3 regions of the Brevibacillus nitrificans genome follow, and region 1 is predicted to be linked to each of the others. Evidence: riboswitches for the same ligand, from Rfam matches in the RefSeq annotation. Region 1 holds a riboswitch; each other region holds the start of a gene.
What was found. A riboswitch is a leader RNA that binds a small molecule or an ion and turns the genes downstream of it on or off. The one in region 1 is predicted to bind cyclic di-AMP.
Positions count from the first base shown of each region.

Region 2: linked by a shared signal. The riboswitch ahead of EDM59_RS04560 (CAP domain-containing protein) and the one ahead of EDM59_RS13555 (APC family permease) in region 1 are both predicted to bind cyclic di-AMP.
Region 3: linked by a shared signal. The riboswitch ahead of ehuB (ectoine/hydroxyectoine ABC transporter substrate-binding protein EhuB) and the one ahead of EDM59_RS13555 (APC family permease) in region 1 are both predicted to bind cyclic di-AMP.

Region 1 covers NZ_RHHU01000009.1:37,339-43,303, forward strand. Annotated here, with positions in the region: gene EDM59_RS13540 (aminotransferase) at 1-1,138, shown strand, start outside; gene EDM59_RS13545 (winged helix-turn-helix transcriptional regulator) at 1,232-1,588, opposite strand; gene EDM59_RS13550 (NAD(P)H-dependent oxidoreductase) at 1,840-2,379, shown strand; cyclic di-AMP (ydaO/yuaA leader) riboswitch at 2,527-2,685, shown strand; gene EDM59_RS13555 (APC family permease) at 2,874-4,691, shown strand; gene EDM59_RS13560 (LrgB family protein) at 4,741-5,409, opposite strand; gene EDM59_RS13565 (CidA/LrgA family protein) at 5,406-5,777, opposite strand; gene cidR (cidABC operon transcriptional activator CidR) at 5,888-5,965, shown strand, end outside.
Region 2 covers NZ_RHHU01000003.1:540,122-546,086, forward strand. Annotated here, with positions in the region: gene EDM59_RS04545 (aminotransferase class I/II-fold pyridoxal phosphate-dependent enzyme) at 1-181, opposite strand, end outside; gene def (peptide deformylase) at 362-886, shown strand; gene EDM59_RS04555 (homoserine dehydrogenase) at 914-1,936, shown strand; gene EDM59_RS30960 (hypothetical protein) at 1,982-2,140, shown strand; gene EDM59_RS04560 (CAP domain-containing protein) at 2,193-2,894, opposite strand; cyclic di-AMP (ydaO/yuaA leader) riboswitch at 2,902-3,056, opposite strand; gene EDM59_RS04565 (rhodanese-like domain-containing protein) at 3,211-3,555, opposite strand; gene EDM59_RS04570 (cold-shock protein) at 3,999-4,202, shown strand; gene EDM59_RS04575 (aminoglycoside phosphotransferase family protein) at 4,317-5,249, shown strand; gene EDM59_RS04580 (hypothetical protein) at 5,301-5,714, opposite strand; gene EDM59_RS04585 (2-phosphosulfolactate phosphatase) at 5,840-5,965, shown strand, end outside.
Region 3 covers NZ_RHHU01000021.1:27,465-33,429, forward strand. Annotated here, with positions in the region: gene EDM59_RS27850 (winged helix-turn-helix domain-containing protein) at 1-1,622, opposite strand, end outside; gene EDM59_RS27855 (CapA family protein) at 1,856-2,938, shown strand; cyclic di-AMP (ydaO/yuaA leader) riboswitch at 3,208-3,342, shown strand; gene ehuB (ectoine/hydroxyectoine ABC transporter substrate-binding protein EhuB) at 3,553-4,464, shown strand; gene ehuC (ectoine/hydroxyectoine ABC transporter permease subunit EhuC) at 4,492-5,148, shown strand; gene ehuD (ectoine/hydroxyectoine ABC transporter permease subunit EhuD) at 5,152-5,802, shown strand; gene ehuA (ectoine/hydroxyectoine ABC transporter ATP-binding protein EhuA) at 5,817-5,965, shown strand, end outside.

The DNA of each region.
Region 1 (5,965 bases):
AGTCGCTTCCCTGAAGCCATCGGGAATTCGCCGTTTTTTCGATCTGGCAGCCTCGATGGAGGGAGTCATTTCACTCGGGGTCGGGGAGCCTGATTTTGTCACTCCTTGGCGCATGCGCGAAGCATCGATCTCGTCACTGGAGCGCGGCCATACCGCCTACACATCCAACGCGGGTATGCTCGAGCTGCGGGTAGAGATCCAGAAGTATCTGGAGGAGCGTTTTTCCGTCAGCTATCATCCGGAGAAGGAGATTTTGGTGACAGTAGGAGCCAGTGAAGCGATTGATATCGCGCTGCGCGCCATCCTGGATCCGGGAGATGAAGTGCTGGTCGTCGAGCCGTGCTACGTATCCTACGAGCCGGTCATTCGCCTGGCTGGCGGGGTGCCAGTGTTCCTGAAGACGACGATGGAAAACCAGTTCAAGCTGACACCACAAGAGCTGGAGACGCACATCACGCCACGGACCAAAGCGATTATTTTCTGCTATCCGAACAATCCGACAGGCGGCACGATGACTGCTGAAGAGTGGAAAACCCTGCTGCCTATCATCGAGAAGCACGATCTGCTGGTGATTTCCGATGAGATTTACGCCGAGCTGACGTACGGACGCATGCACGACAGCATCGCGGCGCTTCCGGGAATGAAGGACCGCACGATTCTGATCTCGGGCTTCTCCAAAGCGTTTGCCATGACAGGCTGGCGCCTCGGCTACGTCTGCGCCACCCCTGATCTGCTGGCAGGGATGCTGAAAATTCATCAATATACGATGCTGTGTGCACCGACGATGGCGCAGATGGCAGCACTGGAGGCGCTGCGTCACGGACGCTCGGACATGGAACGGATGATCGAGAGCTATCGCCAACGCCGCAATTACGTCGTGGATGGCTTCCGGGAAATCGGGCTGAGCTGCCACGAGCCGGATGGTGCATTCTACGCTTTTCCTTCGATCACATCTACAGGGCTGAGCTCGGCCGAGTTTGCCGAGAAGCTGTTAATGGAAGAGAAAGTAGCTGTCGTTCCGGGCGATGTATTCGGCGAAAGCGGTAATGGTCATATCCGCTGCTCGTATGCGACATCCATGGAGCAGCTGAAAAAAGCGCTGGAGCGGATGGAGCGTTTGATGGGGAAACTGTCGTAGGCTGTCCCATATATATAGAAGAAGAGTTCTCGAAAGAAGGGTCGCTTTCTTTTGAGGACTCTTTTTTGTTTCTCTTCTCGCCCCATCAAAGCCTCATCCCGAATGCTGATCATTTTGCTCCATGTAGGCCAAGTGCCGAAACCCCCACCCGCACATATCGCCCAAGACGGAGCTCAGCGTTTTTCCGTGCTCAGACAAGTAATACTCCACTTTGGGCGGGATCTCTTGATAGGGGCGGCGTACGATGAGACCGTCCTGCTCGAGCTCACGCAGCTGATTGGTCAGCATGCCCTGCGTGATATTTGGAAGCATGCGCCGCAGCTCTCCAAATCGCTTGGTGCCATCGTGCAGGAGGATGAATAAGATGAGCGGCTTCCACTTGCCGCCGATGACCTGAAGCGTGGCGAGAATTCCTTGTGTCCGTGTAGGATCGCGAAGTTCTTCTTGCACGTTTTTCCCTCCCTTCCTCATGCTCCATGTGCTCTTCGTTACTTTACCAGAGTATCCTGCTTTCTGACAGTACGCTGTTATTTCGTACCTAGTACGGTTTTTCATACTGTCTGCCCACAACCGAGCTGTCATCCATGGTACGGTTTTCAGGACGTAGTCTGAAGAAAAAGCGTACTTTTCAATCCTCCCTCTCTTTCGAATAATGGGGGATGTAATCCCGAGACGAAGCAACGAAAGAAAGGGTGTTCTTTGTGAAAATCATGGTGATAGCTGCGCATCCACGGCTCGCTGAATCTCGCGCCAATCGGGCGCTGTTGAGTGAATGGAAGAAGAATGGACAAGTGTTGGTCCGCGATCTGTATCAGGAGTATCCCGATTACCAGATTGATGTTCAGCGGGAGCAAGAGCTGCTGCTCGAATTTGAGAGGATTGTCTTTCAGTTCCCATTTTACTGGTACAGCTGCCCACCGCTTTTAAAGAAGTGGTTCGATGAAGTGCTTGTGTACGGCTGGGCATTTGGGCCAGAGGGCGTTCATCTGAAAGGGAAAGAATTTCTGGTCGCCACGACAGCAGGGGGGACGGAAAAGTCGTATCGTTCTGGTGGAGATAACTTTTACACGATCAGCGAGCTGCTTCGTCCTATTGAACGAACCTTGACGAAATGCAACGGAACGTTCCTGCCTGCCTTTGTCGTGTATGATGCCAATCAAGCTACAGACGAGATCCTCGCGCAAGAAGCGAAGCGTTGCGCGGAACACGTACAAACGTCCTTGAATGTTCTCTCACACTAAGGGACAAAAGGACCTTGGGGGATGTCCTTGAAGCAGATCAAACTGCTTATGGGGGCATCTTTTTCACGATCAAAAATGAAGAGAATTAGATCTTTACAAGCGCTTCGTACGGGAGTATTATTTGTTTCGTGATAAAGACAAATGGAAATAACCGATTCGCTGAGTCCCATTTTTGAATGGGAGCGGGGGAACCAAACGTGGCGGGACTTGTCGTGCCACATGGGGTGAATCTCGAAGATTTCGAGTAGGGTGACTCTTACACCCGAATCCGTCAGCTAACTCCGTAAGCGTACCAAGAGAGGCAACATTTACTTTGTGTATAAATGACATAGCCTAACTTTGCTATGCCCTGAAAGCCAAGTGAGTTTCCTTCTCGTTTGGCTTCTTTTTTGTTCTTTTTTTCGGGAAAAAGGAGGGGATTTAGGAAATATCTGAGGGGAAGCTGTCTACATCAAGAGGAGAAACTATCTGAAAAAGTATGTGAGGAGATCAACATGATAATGGGGTTGAAACGACTTTTAATCGGGAGACCGATGAAGTCAAACGCACTGGGTGAAGAAAAGCTCTCGAAGGTCAAGGCATTAGCCGTTTTGTCATCTGATGCGTTATCTTCTGTAGCCTATGGTACCGAGCAAATTCTGCTTGTGTTAGTTACGCTCGGAGCTGCTGCGCTATGGTATTCCATTCCGATCTCCATTGCGGTCGTAGGACTTTTAACCATTCTAATTTTATCTTACCGCCAGACGATCTTTGCTTATACAACAGGCGGCGGAGCGTATATCGTTGCCAAAGACAACTTTGGCACGTCGACCGGACTGGTGGCTGGCGGCTCGCTGCTCGTCGATTACATTTTGACCGTAGCCGTGAGTACCTCGGCTTCGACAGACGCGATTACTTCAGCGTTTCCGGTATTGCATGATCATCGTGTTCTGATTGCGTTGCTCATGATCATCTCCGTAACGATCCTGAACCTGAGGGGGATCACCGAGTCAGCGACGATTCTGATGTATCCGGTCTATTTGTTTGTCGTCGCGATTTTTCTCTTGATTTTGGGCGGTGCTTATCAATGGATGACGGGCAACGTCCAAGTACATGCACCTGTCTACGGCGCTGCGGTCCCGGGAATTACGCTCTTTCTGCTGCTGCGGGCATTCAGCTCAGGCTGTTCAGCTTTGACCGGCGTAGAAGCGGTATCCAATGCGATTCCCAACTTCCGAAGTCCGGCTCCGAAAAATGCAGCCCTGACCTTGATCATGATGGGGCTGATTCTCGGTGTGATGTTTATGGGCATCAGCTTGCTGGCTTACGTCTTTGGCATCGCTCCCAGCCCGAAGGAAACGGTCGTTTCGCAAATCGCATCCGCTGTCTTTGGCAGAGGGATCCTGTATTATTTTATCCAGGCTGTTACGGCTCTTATCCTGTTCCTGGCAGCGAATACTGCTTTTGCAGCCTTTCCCCTGCTCGCCTTTATGCTGGCCAAAGACCGGTTTATGCCAAACATGTTCATGGTCCGAGGGGATCGGCTCGGCTTCTCCAACGGGATCATTTTTCTCGGCATTCTGTCCGCGATTTTAGTGATATCGTTTGGCGGAGAAACGGAGAATCTGATTCCGCTGTATGCGCTCGGGGTCTTCATCCCATTTACGTTGTCGCAAGCCGGCATGATGAAGCGGTGGGTGACGAAAAAGCCTGCCGGATGGTTGGTTCCTTTTCTCATCAATACGATTGGGATGCTGACTACGCTGACGATCTGCCTGATCTTCCTGATCACGAAATTTTCCCAAGTCTGGACGATCTTCATTTTTCTACCGATCGTGATTTTTATCTTCCGCAAAATCAACGGTCACTATCAGGACTTGGCAAGCGAGCTGAGACTGGACATCACGACCGACAAGCCTCAGGCAAAAGGCAGCGTCATCGTGATTCCGGTGGCGGGTATTTCGCAGGTCGTGAAAAATACCATCAGCTACGCGCAGTCCCTGTCTGATGACATCGTGGCCGTCTACGTGGGCTTCAGCGACGAGGACATCAAAAAGATGGAGGAAAAATGGGAGCTGTGGAATCCAGGAGTACGCCTGATCGTTCTGCGCTCTCATTATCGAAGTATCATCAAGCCGCTGTTCAAGTTCATCGATACCGTGGAGTGGAAGAAAGCCGATACGGATCATGTGACGGTCATGATCCCGCAGTTCATCACAAAGCGTTGGTGGCATAATCTGCTGCATAACCAGACCAGCTTTTTCTTGCGGGCGTATTTGTTTGCCCGGCAGGATGTGAAGATCGCGACCGTACCGTATCGTTTGAAAAAATAGGCAGAAATTGAAAAGAGGCAGTCCCTGCGAAAGGGATTGCCTTTTTCGTTTATACAACGATCGTCGTGACGAGCTGTGTAACCAATGCAGCCAGGATCATGGAAATACTGGAAACCGTTCCCGTCAATGAGCCGATTTCAAAGGCTTTGGACGTCCCTGCCCCATGTGCGCTCGTACCCAGAAGAACTCCGCGGGCGATGTCATCCTGAATGCGCAGATAGGAAATGATGTACGGACCGATCACCGAGCCGAGCAGCCCTGTAATCAGGACGAGGACAGCTGTGATGGAAGGCACTCCGCCGATCATTTCGGAAACATTCATGGCGATCGGTGTAGTGATGGACCGCGGGATCAGACTGAACATGACCTGTTTGTCTACATGCATCAGCAAGGCCAGCAAGGCAGAAGAGACGACAGCGACTGCAGAGCCTGCTGTGACGCTCACTACGATTTGTGAAGCGTGTTTTTTCAACAACGGAAAATGCTTGTAGAGCGGTACTGCGAATGCGATGGTAGCAGGCTGCAGCATGTACGCCAGCCATTTTCCACCTGCGTTATAGGCTTCGTATGCCGTATGAGTGCCGAGGATCAGAAAGACCAGTGCAACAGGCGTGAACAGCAAAGGTGAAAACAACAGAATCGGTTTGTAGCGATAGAGCCTTTTGGCAATCAGATAAAGAACGATAGTGACGAAGAAGCCCAAGATACCGCCGATCATGATTGTGATTGCTCCTTCCGTTTGGCAATGCGCTGTGCCAAAAGACCGCTTGCGGCCATGACGATGGCTGTGCCAATCGCGATGACGATAAAGATTTGAAAGCCTTCATGGAGCATCAGATTTTGGTACGAAATAATTCCTACAGATGGCGGGATGAAAAACAGCAGCAGCTCTGCCAACAGAAAGCTCGCTCCGGCGTCAATCCACTCCAGGCGAATCCACTTCAGCTGCAGCAGGAAAAACACCAGAAACATGCCGATGATACTGCCAGGAATCGCGATGTCGAGCCATTCCACTAGAATGTTCATCAGTATGGAAACGATCACGAAAAATCCAGTTTGTGCCATAATTTTGAGCCATTTTCTCAAGATGTCCCTCTCCCTCTAGGAAAAGTGTACATCGTCCTAAACTATAGGTAAAATGCATATATAGAATTATTCGCATTCACGATATCTATCGTTCAGCGGAGGGGTGTCAGGTGGATATCCGTCATTTGCAATATTTTTTGGAAGTGGCTCGTCACAACAGCTTTACGAAAGCAGCACAAGCCTTGTAT
Region 2 (5,965 bases), on a different contig from region 1:
TCTCCAATGCGATCCCGATGGTTGCATTGTATTTCTTCGCTTTCGCTTTTGCCTCGGCAGATTGGCTGAGGATTCCCTCTTTTGGGAAATAGATCAGCTTGGCTAAATGGGACAACATTTCGTAAACATGTGGATTATCACGCTGAATGGTTGCATTCAGCTGTGCTGCTAATGCGTGCATGGTAGCCTCCCTCTTCAAGTAAAACATCTGTATCGTTTACCAATAAAGATAGCGCATATGCATCCATTTGTCATCTAGAAGGGGGACGATTTTTCTGATATTTGTACGGATTTCCTTTGACAGATGAAAAAGGCTTTGCTACGTTGAAATCGTAACAGAATGGCACGGGAGGGATTTTATATGGCTGAGCGGCTCATTGTTCGCTTGGGTGACCCCATTTTGCGGGAACGGTCGAAAGCAGTTTCGTCCGTCAATGCAAATACGGAAAAGATACTGAATGACATGGCGCAAACCATATATGCTGACAAAGGAAGGGCAGGTCTGTCTGCCATCCAAATCGGGATCGCCAAGAAACTGATTGTGATGGACTGCGGCGACGGACTGATCGAACTGATCAATCCGGTCATGCTTGAAATGGACGGGGAGGAAGAGGGGCCGGAAGCTTGTCTGTCGATTCCAGGAGTCGTTGGCATCGTCAAGCGGGCCACATACGTCAAAGTCCAGACCCTGAACCGCAAAGGCGAAACCGTTACGCTCGAGGCAGAAGGATTTACGGCACGCTGCTTTCAGCATGAGATGGATCACCTGGAAGGCATTTTGTTCATTGATTATGTAAATGAGCTGTACTCTGCAAAAACGGGGAAAAAATTAAAACCGCAAGACGCCAATCCGATTCTCATGCAGCAAAGACGTGTGGTTCGATAAGCGAATTGCAGGCAGGATGGGGAACGCATGAAACAGTGGAATGTAGTGATTACAGGCTTTGGTACTGTGGGCAAACAGGCGGCAAGGCTGCTTGCACAAAGGCAAGGGTATTATCGGGAGAAGTACGATGCCGATGTGCGTTTGGTTGGTGCCGCCCGCTCAACCAGCGCTCTTTATGATGCGAATGGTTTGGGAGAGGAAGCGTTGCTCGAGTGGGGAGCTTCTGGGAAAAGAGTGGACACCACCTTCTCAGGATATGAATTCCTCGCGTCTAGTCACGCGGATATCCTCATCGAAACCGGCCCGTCCGATCTAAAAACAGGCGGACCCGGGCTCATCTACATAAAGCAGGCGCTCGAGCAAGGGATGCATGCGATCGCCGTATCCAAAGGGGCGTTGGTTGTAGACTTTGCGGGTTTGTCGGCATTAGCGAAACAAAAAGGCGTCCACCTCAAGATCAGTGGCGCTACAGCAGCGGCACTTCCGACAATCGATTTGCTGCAGTACAATTTCGCTGGCTGCCAAATACTTGGGATCGAAGGCGTCTTCACAGGCACAACCAATTTTGTTCTGACGAAAATGATGGAAGAAGGCATTACGAGCGAAGAAGCCATTTTACGCGCACAGCAGATGGGAATTGCCGAGCCGGACCCATCCTTTGATATCGATGGCTGGGATACAGCTTGCAAGGTAACGATTCTTGCCAACGCTGCATTTGATGCGCAGGTAAAGCTGAGTGACGTTTCGCGGGCAAGTGTTCGTGAGGTAACGGACGAGCAGATTGCCGCATGGAAAGCAGCGGGCTTGACGCCGAAATTGATCGGTTCCATTCAGAAAACACCGCAAGGCATAAAGGCTGCGGTAGAACTTCAGGCAGTGGACGCTGCACATCCATTTGCAACGGTTAAAGGTACCACGAAAGCGGTTCGCGTGGAGACGGATGTGATGGGGGAGCTTCTCGTTATCGGAGGTAAGTCCGATCCGGTTGCCGCCGCTGCCGCCGCTTTAAAGGATCTGGAGCATATCATAAGGGGCCAGCGCGCATACTAAGCGGGTATTCCACTACAACGGTCTGATGAGGAAGGGGATAGCAGCTTGACTCAACAAAACGATGTGAGCGCTGAAATGCAACAAGTATCTGCCTATCCGACCAAGCAAAAAATGCACCAAAAAGACGTAGCGCTGCTGGAAGGGCAAGACTCCAGCTATATGCCGAAACAGACGCAAAGCACAGAAGACCAACAACAAACATAACGAAAGAAAGCCGAGCACCCTGTGAAGAGTGACTCGGCTTTCGCTTTTTTCATTATCCGATAAATTCTTGTACCCAGTAACCGTTGATGTAGCCAACGCCGATTTTCGTGAACGATGGGTTCATGATGTTTTGACGGTGGCCTTCACTGTTCATCCATTGGTTCATGACTTCTTCAGCTGTGCGTTGACCCATAGCGATATTCTCACCAGCAGTCATAAAAGAAACACCAAACTGCTTCATCATGTCAAATGGAGAACCGTACGTTGGGCTCGTATGGTCGAAATAGTTGTTGTTGGACATATCAGCCGCTTTTGCCTGTGCGACGTTGTTCAGGGAAGCATCCATTTCTACAGGCTTCAGACCCGCTTTTGCGCGCTCCTGGTTAACCAGATCCGCGACCTGCTTCACCACTTCAGAAGCTTGTACTTGCTGCTCCGCTTTTTTTGCTGGCTGCTCCGCTGCTACAGGAGTCTGTTGCACCGGTGCTTGCTGAACAGGTTGTTGTGGAACGGGCTGCTTCGCAGGTGCTTGTACAGGTTGTTGTGTTTGTACAGGCTGTTGATAACCAAACTGCGGCGCGAACTTCATTTGCGGCATATATGAAAACCACTGAGCCTGTTGTGGCATTTGAATAGGGGCTGCCGTTTTCAGTGGGCAATTCGTTGCTTCAGCGGCAGAAGCTGTGTTAGAAAAGCCGGAGAGGGCAAATCCCAATCCCAAAGTTGCGATTGCAATAGTTCCGAGGCGTTTCATATTCACATCGTCTCCTTTTTTTGGCCTACGAGGTTAGTTGACGGATTCGGGTTGAGGAAACAACCCTACGCACTTTGGCGATTCACCCCATGCAGATCTCTCATCTGCAAAAAAAGATCCCCCGCACTTCCATTCGAGAGGAAGTTTCGGCTGTTTGATTTGGCATGACCCAGAATAACAGACCTTTGCGAGAGAAAGATAGGAGTAATATTTGGTAGTGTCTATTGGAAATGGCTATAAACACCCGTGATAGCTATAGGAAGAGGCGATGAAAGAAAAACACCCTCTCAGCGAAAAAGAGGGTGTCTCCACTTGTTTATTCTGATTGCATTCCATCTGCATGCCAAGCCGTTAAGCCGCCTTCCAGAGCCGATGCACGATATCCTTTCTCCCTTAAAAGAGCAGCCGCTTTTTGTGCTTTGTTTCCTGATGTACATAAGGTGATGATCGTAGCGTCTGCGCAGGCTTGCGCTGTTTCTTCAGGCAAAGCTTGATCCTGTTCCTTCATATGTATGTAAGGCACGTTCTTGGTAGCGATCCCCGGCACGTGGAGGCTGCCTGATTGATACTTTTCGACATCTCGAACATCCAGAATAATTAGCTTCGCGTTTTCATGCTGCAGCTGTTCGAATTCACGTTTGTTTATGGTAGGTTTATTCAATCGTATCACTCCTTACACCAATTGTATCAGATACATAAGAATATGGCATGGCACAGTGAGCTGTTGCTTTTACTGGACAGGCATGGTAGAATAAGTTTGCTACTTGAAAATCCGATCGTAATATCCACGTGCGCAGATAGAGGATCCCTTACGTTTTTTTGAATGCCCGATTCACACTGGCGCGGTCATCGGAGCCGCAAGGATGAAAGAGAGGAAGGGCTTTCGTTGTTTTAGGTTTTCAAAAGATGTACCTTACTAGATTTTGAGTTCCGTACTACAAATACAAGCATATTATGCAAGAAGTAAGTAGGAATTCACATATCATGAAGGCATATCCATTCAATAGAAAGACTATTGATATTTCTTCATGATATGTGAGCTTTATTTGCTTCGGTAAATATGACTAGCATATTCAAAATTGACTTTTTTGGAGGTTTTTTTAAATGCAAACGAACGGAACAGTAAAATGGTTTAATGCAGAAAAAGGTTTCGGATTCATTCAAGTAGAAGGCGGAGACGATGTATTCGTTCACTTCAGCGCGATCCAAGGCGAAGGTTTCAAAACTTTGGATGAAGGTCAACGCGTTCAATTCAACATCGTTCAAGGCAACCGTGGTCCACAAGCTGAGAACGTAGTTAAACTGTAAGTCTCCTTCTAAAAAAACTGTCCGTTCGCGGGCAGTTTTTTCTTTTTCCCCCACTACCATTTCTTTCTAATTCCGCGTATAATCGAACCCTATGAAGAAAAGGGGGGAAGGCACGTGGAGTTATGGCTGGATCACTTGATTCGTACCGCTTCTTCGCTTCAAAATACCATTCATATCGAGCCGATCCTCAAAGGCTTTTCTACAGATCGAAAATTCCATGTGATTTTGTCTGACGGCGAACAGCGAGTGCTGCGAGTGGCGGATCGTGAGCAATGGGAGCAAAAGAAAGCCGAGTTTCAAGTATTGCAAACTCTGCAAGCGAGAAAAGGTGTCAAAGCCTCACGACCAATTGAACTTGGTTTCGTAGAGGAGTTCGCTATCTGTTTTATGGTGTTGTCTTATGTGGCAGGTGAGGATGCAAAAGATGCTCTTGGAAATTTGACCGCAGAGGAGCAGTATCTGATCGGGAAAGAAGCAGGCAGGCAGCTGGCTCTCATGCATACGATAGCTGCTCCATCCGAGATCACAGACTGGTACCAGCGCTGCTACGAACAAAAGCACTCTCGTTATGTGGAGGCGTATCTTGCGTGTGGTCATTCCATCGCGAATGCAGATCGCATCCTGGGTTTTATTGATACACATGCTGCAGCGCTTAGGGGTACACCAAGTGTTTTTCTGCATGATGACTTTCATGTGGGAAATCTGATTGTGGCGGGTAGACATTACGCAGGAGCCATTGATTTCAATCGCTTCGACTGGGGCGATCCCGTTCACGACTTCACCAAGCTTGCGTTTTTTTCGCAGGAAATCAGCACTCCCTTTAGTATCGGCCAAATCGATGGATATCATGAGCGAAAAGGGAGCATTTCGGAAATATTTTGGAAGCGCTACTGTCTCTACACAGCGATGGCGATGTTCTCTTCTTTCGTCTGGACGATTCGGGTCATTCCTCAGCAAACCCGGGAGATGCAGGAGAGAATCGAGCGCATCTCGCTTCAGCATGACTTCTTTGAGCAGCTGGTTCCTGACTGGTACAAACGTATGTAAAGGAAAAAAGGAATTATGGACGGACCATAATTCCTTTTCATTTGCCGTTTCTTAGAAACAAGATTCGACTGTAACCGTCTGGAATTGGCTATCCAGTACGGAGAGACCAACCACTTGACCGCCGCCAACTGCAGTACGTCCATAGGTGGTGAGAAGAACATTGTCTCCTTCGCCATCGTTGTTGCAGCCGACAGACAGACGCACTTCATAGTGGAAGGAAGCAGGTACTGTCGCATTGAAAGCCATGCGAGTGTTTCCTGCGAGCGTTTGCGTGATATCGAGCAAAGTGCTGACAGGGTTTGTTTGCGTTACCGCATCACCCCAGTTCAGGACTTGCACACGCACCTCTACTGGATCATTGTTGAGATTGACCAGGTCCAAGTGAGCAGTGAGGGCGACGCCGAGGTTGTTTTGAAGGATACCAGTTGTACGAACGATTTGTGTCCTGTGCTTACGATCAGACATTCATGTCACTCCATTCTTCGTTTATTGATTCGTGGGACAATATACTTTATTTCACCTTGTCTTCATTTGTAACGGCGAACGTAATGGGACAAGGAACCATTTCTATTAGAAGGCGGGGGAGAACCGTGAGAGTAGCGGACTTGTTTAGACAAATGGACTACAGCGCCCGCTTTGAATGGGGATATGAAGGGGTGGAGCACGTGGGTGCAGCCTCCGATATGGTGGTAATTGTCGATGTTCTGTCCTTTACG
Region 3 (5,965 bases), on a different contig from region 1:
GAATCCTGCCATCCGTGCTCCGTCAATTTGCCAATAAACATTTTGCCGACGAATTCCGTTTGTGCGGACAAGACGCCTTTGAGCCCGAGTGAGGTGCGCCGGATGAATGGCTCCGTAGTATTGTAGTTAAACGAAAAAAACAAAGGTGACTCCGGCAGATTTTGATAAAGGATATCTGACTCGGCAAGCAGCATCTCGAAGTGCCCCAGGGCAAAGGCGAGGTTGGATCTTACGAAAAACAAGCTGCTGAGCAATTGCTGCTTTTCAAATGAGTCCTCCATGGCAGCACATTCTGCCTCCAGCTCAGCAAAATCGCCTTGCGCAAGCTCCGCCTGTCCGCAAAGAATCTGGATAAAGGCAGCCAGCATGCGCAGCGAGGGGGAGAGCATCGCAGACTTGTCAGGAAAGCTGTTTAGCCAGCGCAAGAGCGTGGACAGCTCGCCCCGCTGGATCATCTGCGGAAAATGCTGCTCCAAAAGAACGGCAGCAAAAGAAAAGTGAGAGGCTGCCAAAGCATGGTCGATCGCCTCATCGAACAATTGGCGCTCGGCAAAGCATTCACTGGCGATCCGGTGAAGCTCAATGGCTTTTTGCGGATGCATCTCCTGGAGCTGTGCCAGCAGGAATTCGCCGAACAGATGATGGTAGCGATACCAGGTTTGGTACTCATCGAGCGGGATGAGAAAGATGTTTTGCGAGAGCAGAGAGGCAAGCATCTTTTGCCCGTTGTTTTGTCCGGTCAACCGATTGCAGATGGAAGCATCCAAGCGCGGCAAGACACAGGTCGAAAGCAGAAAGCTTTGAACATCGGGAGAGAGTCTCAGCCAGACCTCATGCAACAAATACTCGGAAATGTCGCGATGAGAGCCGGAAAATCCGTTGAAAAAGCGCTCCTGATGAAACGGATTGCGCAGGGATATCGCAGCCAGCTGTAGGCCTGCGACCCATCCCTCGGTGCTCATGGCGAGCTGGTCGATTTGCTTGGGACTGAGCGCCAAGCCGTGAGCATCCTGATAAAAGCGCGCTGTCTCCGTATGGGTAAACCGCAGCTGCTCGAGTGTGATGTGGCTCGCTTGCCCGCGGATCGTCCATTTGCTTGTTGCAAAAGGCAAGGATGTACGGGTGGCTATGTACACATGGATAGAAAAAGGCAGATAGTCCAGGAAATACGACAAGCTGGCATGGATATGCTCCTCGGTGATCAGGTGATAATCGTCCAGGAGCAAGGACACAGATTGTTCGGTGGATTCAAGCTCATACAGCAGGGAATCGATGAATGTGAAAATAGAAGTATGGGAAATCGCGCCGATCAGTGGCTCCAGTCTTTCGGATAACTCCGGAAAACCAGATTGAGAGAGGGTGGCGACGACGTACTTCCAGAAGCGAATCAGATCGTTATCCATCTCGTCGAGGGAAAGCCAGGCACAGCGTGAGGGGTGCTGGGCTGCCCATTGGCTGAGCAGCGTTGTTTTTCCGTAGCCGGCAGGAGCGCATAAAGTAGTCAGCTTGCGCGTCAAGCCTTCTTCTAGCTGTCGAAGCAGCTGGTTTCGCGCAACGTTGTTAGGGCGAATCGCAGGCGTAGTTGTCTTGGTTCTGAGCATAATGGAACGCAAGGGACTCATAGCTCCTCCTTTATTGAACATCCGGTCATCTATTACCTCTACCCACATTATACTTGCTGGTAACAAGAATCGACATTTGAAATAAAGAAATCCACGAAATGTCAGACCCCTTCCCTTTTTGCTCGAATTCGTCGGATTTGCGCGAGAAATGTTCCATCGCACCGGACAAGCTTCAACAGGCTTCACAGCTCGCTCCATCTAGAATGGGCGTAGAAGCGTGTAGAGAGAGGTGCATGGAAATCGGACGGTGGAAGATTCTGTTTGCAGGTGCGATTGCGATGCTCTTGGTCGCAGGAAGTACGATAGGGGCTGGACGAGTTTTGGCAAATGACACTTCTGTCAACGTCGCCACACCCAAAGAGGATGAGGTCATTCGTGTCGCATTTGCAGGAGACATCATGCTGGATAAAAGTGTGGGGGTGCAAATCGGACGAAACGGCGTCGACTACCCCTTTTTGAAAACGGCAGCCTTCCTCAAGCAGGCGGATCTAACGATTGGCAATCTGGAGACATCTGTCAGTACACGAGGTCAGGCACAGCAAAAAGAGTACACGTATCGCTCCAAACCGCAAACGCTCCAGGGCTTGGTCAACGCAGGGTTCGATGTGGTCAATCTGGCCAATAACCACTCGCTGGATTACGGCATGGATGCTTTGTTTGATACGATGGAGCATTTGAAAAAATACCAGCTTGGGTACGTCGGGGGAGGAAAGAACGAAGCGGAGGCTTTTGCGCCTTACATCCGTACGATCAAAGGAAAGCGGGTCGCCGTCATCGGATTGAGCCACGTCTTGCCCAATCGGCAATGGTTTGCTGGGAAAAACAAGCCTGGACTGGCCCACGCCTACTCGTATGAGCCGATGCTTTCCTATGTCAAGAAAGCGGTAGCACAGTCCGACATCACGATCGCGGTCATGCACTGGAATCTGGAATACAAGGACTACCCGGAGCCGTATGCGCGAGAGATGGCGCGCAAGCTGATTGACAGCGGAGTAGACGCAGTGCTCGGGTCACACAGTCATTCGGTGATGGGGGTGGAGTATTACAAAAACGTCCCGATCTACTACAGCGTGGGCAACTTCGTCTTTACCACCTCGTACAATCCGAAAGGGAGAGAGGCGATGATGGTGGAGCTGACTTTTGGAGAAAAGGATACAACCTCCAAAGTCATCCCGATCAAAATCGCCAACGGTCAGCCAGCTCCGATGGATGCGGCGAATCGGAAAAAGATGATCGATAAACTAAATAGACTATCGTTTCAAGTGAGGCTGGATGCTGAAGGAAATGCTGCCCGAGAGAGAGTGACCGATCATTGACGAAGAAGAGATCATCTGGTGCAGCACTTCCGGATGGTCTTTTTGTTTTGTCTCCGGAGAGGGGTAAATCTTTTTAATCAGAGTGGACAAGGTAGGATATGGGAGGGATTTTCTGGATATGCCTGGTAAAGACGGTTAACTCTCCCTTAGGGGACCTTAAGCCAGAATATAGGGAATTTTCAAGGGTGAGTCATCGAGAGAGGCTATGATAACATGAAACGCGTGTTAACCATAACGGATCATGAGAGGAGATAGACGAACACCTCCCAATCAAATATGGGCCTAGTTCCGTCACGTACGGAAGCGGGGGAACCACCTTAGGGGTTAATTCTGTGATGCACAGAAGGGATGCAGCTCTGCCATCCTACCCGTCAGCTAACCTCGTCGGCTAAAGCAGATTAACTTTACACCATTTGCTTGAAAGCGCATGTTTTGTACACAGGGAGCGCGTATTTCCTGTTGGGGAATTCCCTTGTACACAGCTTCTTTGACATGCCTTCCAGCGAGAAAACAGCCGGCGCATTTGCTTTTCCATGTGGGGATGGCCCTCCCGAATCATGGAAGGAAGTGCGCTGGCTTTTTCTATACACGGAAAGTGGAAAGGGGAAGGAAGGATGAAAAAGAGAAACTTCATGAGATGGGGATGGACAGTGATGCTGTCGTGCAGCTTGCTGGCAGCTGGCTGCGGATCCGGACAGGAAGCTTTGCCAAGTGCGGGGAATTCGCCGTCCCAAGCAACGGAGAGCACATTGGAAAAAGCGAAGAAACAAGGGTTTGTGACAGTGGGTTTTGCCAATGAAAAGCCGTACGCCTATGCGACACCTGATGGCAAGCTGACAGGAGAAGCTGTCGAGGTCGCTCGGGCTGTCCTCTCCAAGATGGGGATTAACGAGATGAATGGCGTGCTGACGGAGTTCGGTTCCCTGATTCCGGGTCTGGTTGCAAAGCGATTTGACATCATCACAGCAGGCATGTACATCACACCGGCCCGCGCCAAAGAAGTTGCGTTTGCCAATCCGGAGTACAGCATAGGGGAAGCATTGGCAGTGAAAAAAGGAAATCCGCTAGAGTTGCGCAGCTATCAAGACATTGCCGCTAATCCCAAAGCGAAAATCGCCGTCATGAGCGGGGCGATTGAGATGGAATACCTGGAGAAATCCGGTGTGAAAAAGGATCAAATGGTGCTCGTACCTGATCAGCCATCGGCTATCGCTGCCTTGCAGGCTGGCCGTGCAGATGCCATCACGATGACAGGCCCATCTCTGCAAGCTGTTCTGGAAAGTGCGAAAGACAGCAATGTGGAGCGGGTAATGGATTTTGTCCAACCTGTAATCGATGGGCAGAGCATCCGCGGATACGGAGCAGCCGCTTTCCGCAAAGAGGACGAGGAATTTGTCAAAGCGTACAATGAAGAGCTGAAGAAGCTTAACGATTCAGGAGAGCTGCTGAAGATCCTCGAGCCGTTCGGCTTTACCGAACAGGAGCTGCCTGGGGACAAAACGGCTGAAGAGCTGTCCACGCAATGATGGGGGCTGCGTCACGGAAAGGAAGGGATGAACATGAATGAGACCATGCAGATGATTCCTTTTTTGCTCAAAGGGGCAGCGACAACCGTGCAAGTGACAGCACTCTCGGTACTGGTTGCTTTCTTCGTTTCCTTTGCTGCGGGCTTCGGCAGATTGTCTAAATGGCTGTGGGTTCGTTCCCTGACTAGCGTTTATGTAGAAATATTTCGAGGAACCTCTCTTCTGGTACAGATGTTTTGGCTCTTTTTTGCCTTGCCGCTGTTGGGAATCGAGCTGCCCCCGATCGTTGCGGGAGTCATCGCTCTGGGGCTTAACTACGGAGCATACGGATCGGAAGTAGTGCGGAGCTCGATTGTAGCGGTACCAAAAGGACAGACCGAGGCAGCCATCGCATTGAACATGTCACCTTTGCTTCGTATGAGAAGAATCATCTTGCCGCAAGCATTTGTCATGATGCTTCCATCTTTCGGGAATCTGCTGATAGAGCTGTTGAAAGGAACCTCTCTTTTATCCTTGATCACACTGGCTGATCTGACGTTTCAAGGAATGCTGCTGCGCACCTTTGATTCATCCAGAACATTTGAAATATTCGGACTTATGCTGGTGATGTATTTCCTGATGGCTTATCCGCTGACTCTGGCAATGCGGTGGCTGGAGCGGCGTGCTTCGGTAGGGAGGGTGTAGCCTATGTGGAGCTGGTCATTCACTTGGGAAATCCTTCCCCAGATTTTAGAAGCGATTCAAACGACGATCCTTGCAACCGTGATCGGGTTTGCACTTGCTATTGTAGGGGGACTGATACTGGCATTCGGACGCAGAGCGAAGCAGAGATGGCTTTCTGTAGTAGTGGCGGGAATCATCGAGTTTGTGCGCAGCACTCCCCTATTGGTTCAGTTGTACTTTCTTTTTTACGGACTTCCTGCGATCGGGATCTCTTTTGGACCATTCACTGCAGGGGTCCTCGGGCTGGGCATTCACTACAGCGCCTATCTCTCCGAAGTGTACAGGTCGGGCATTGATGCCGTTCCCAAAGGGCAGTGGGAGGCAGCGAAGGCACTCAATTTTTCCAGAGGAAAGACGTGGTCACGAATCATTTTGCCGCAGGCCATTCGTCCGATTGTTCCCGTTCTGGGCAACTATTTGCTCGTAATGTTCAAGGAAACCCCGATTCTCTCCGCTATCACCTTGGTAGAGATGCTTCTGACAGCGAAAATGATTGGCTCCGCCTCGTTTCGTTATTTGGAGGCCTTTACGCTGGTAGGAATCCTGTTCCTTGTACTCAGCTATGTTTCCACTTTGCTGATTCGCAGGCTGGAGACGAGATGGGGACAGCTTTAAGAAAGGAGGACTATATGAAAACAAACCAAGGAGCATCTCCTGTCGTAGTCTACCGCGGCGTAAGCAAGTCGTTCGGAGACAATCAAATCCTGCAGCAGATCGACCTGTCCATTGCACTGGGAGAAAAAGTGGCTGTGATTGGTCCGAGCGGTTCGGGGAAGAC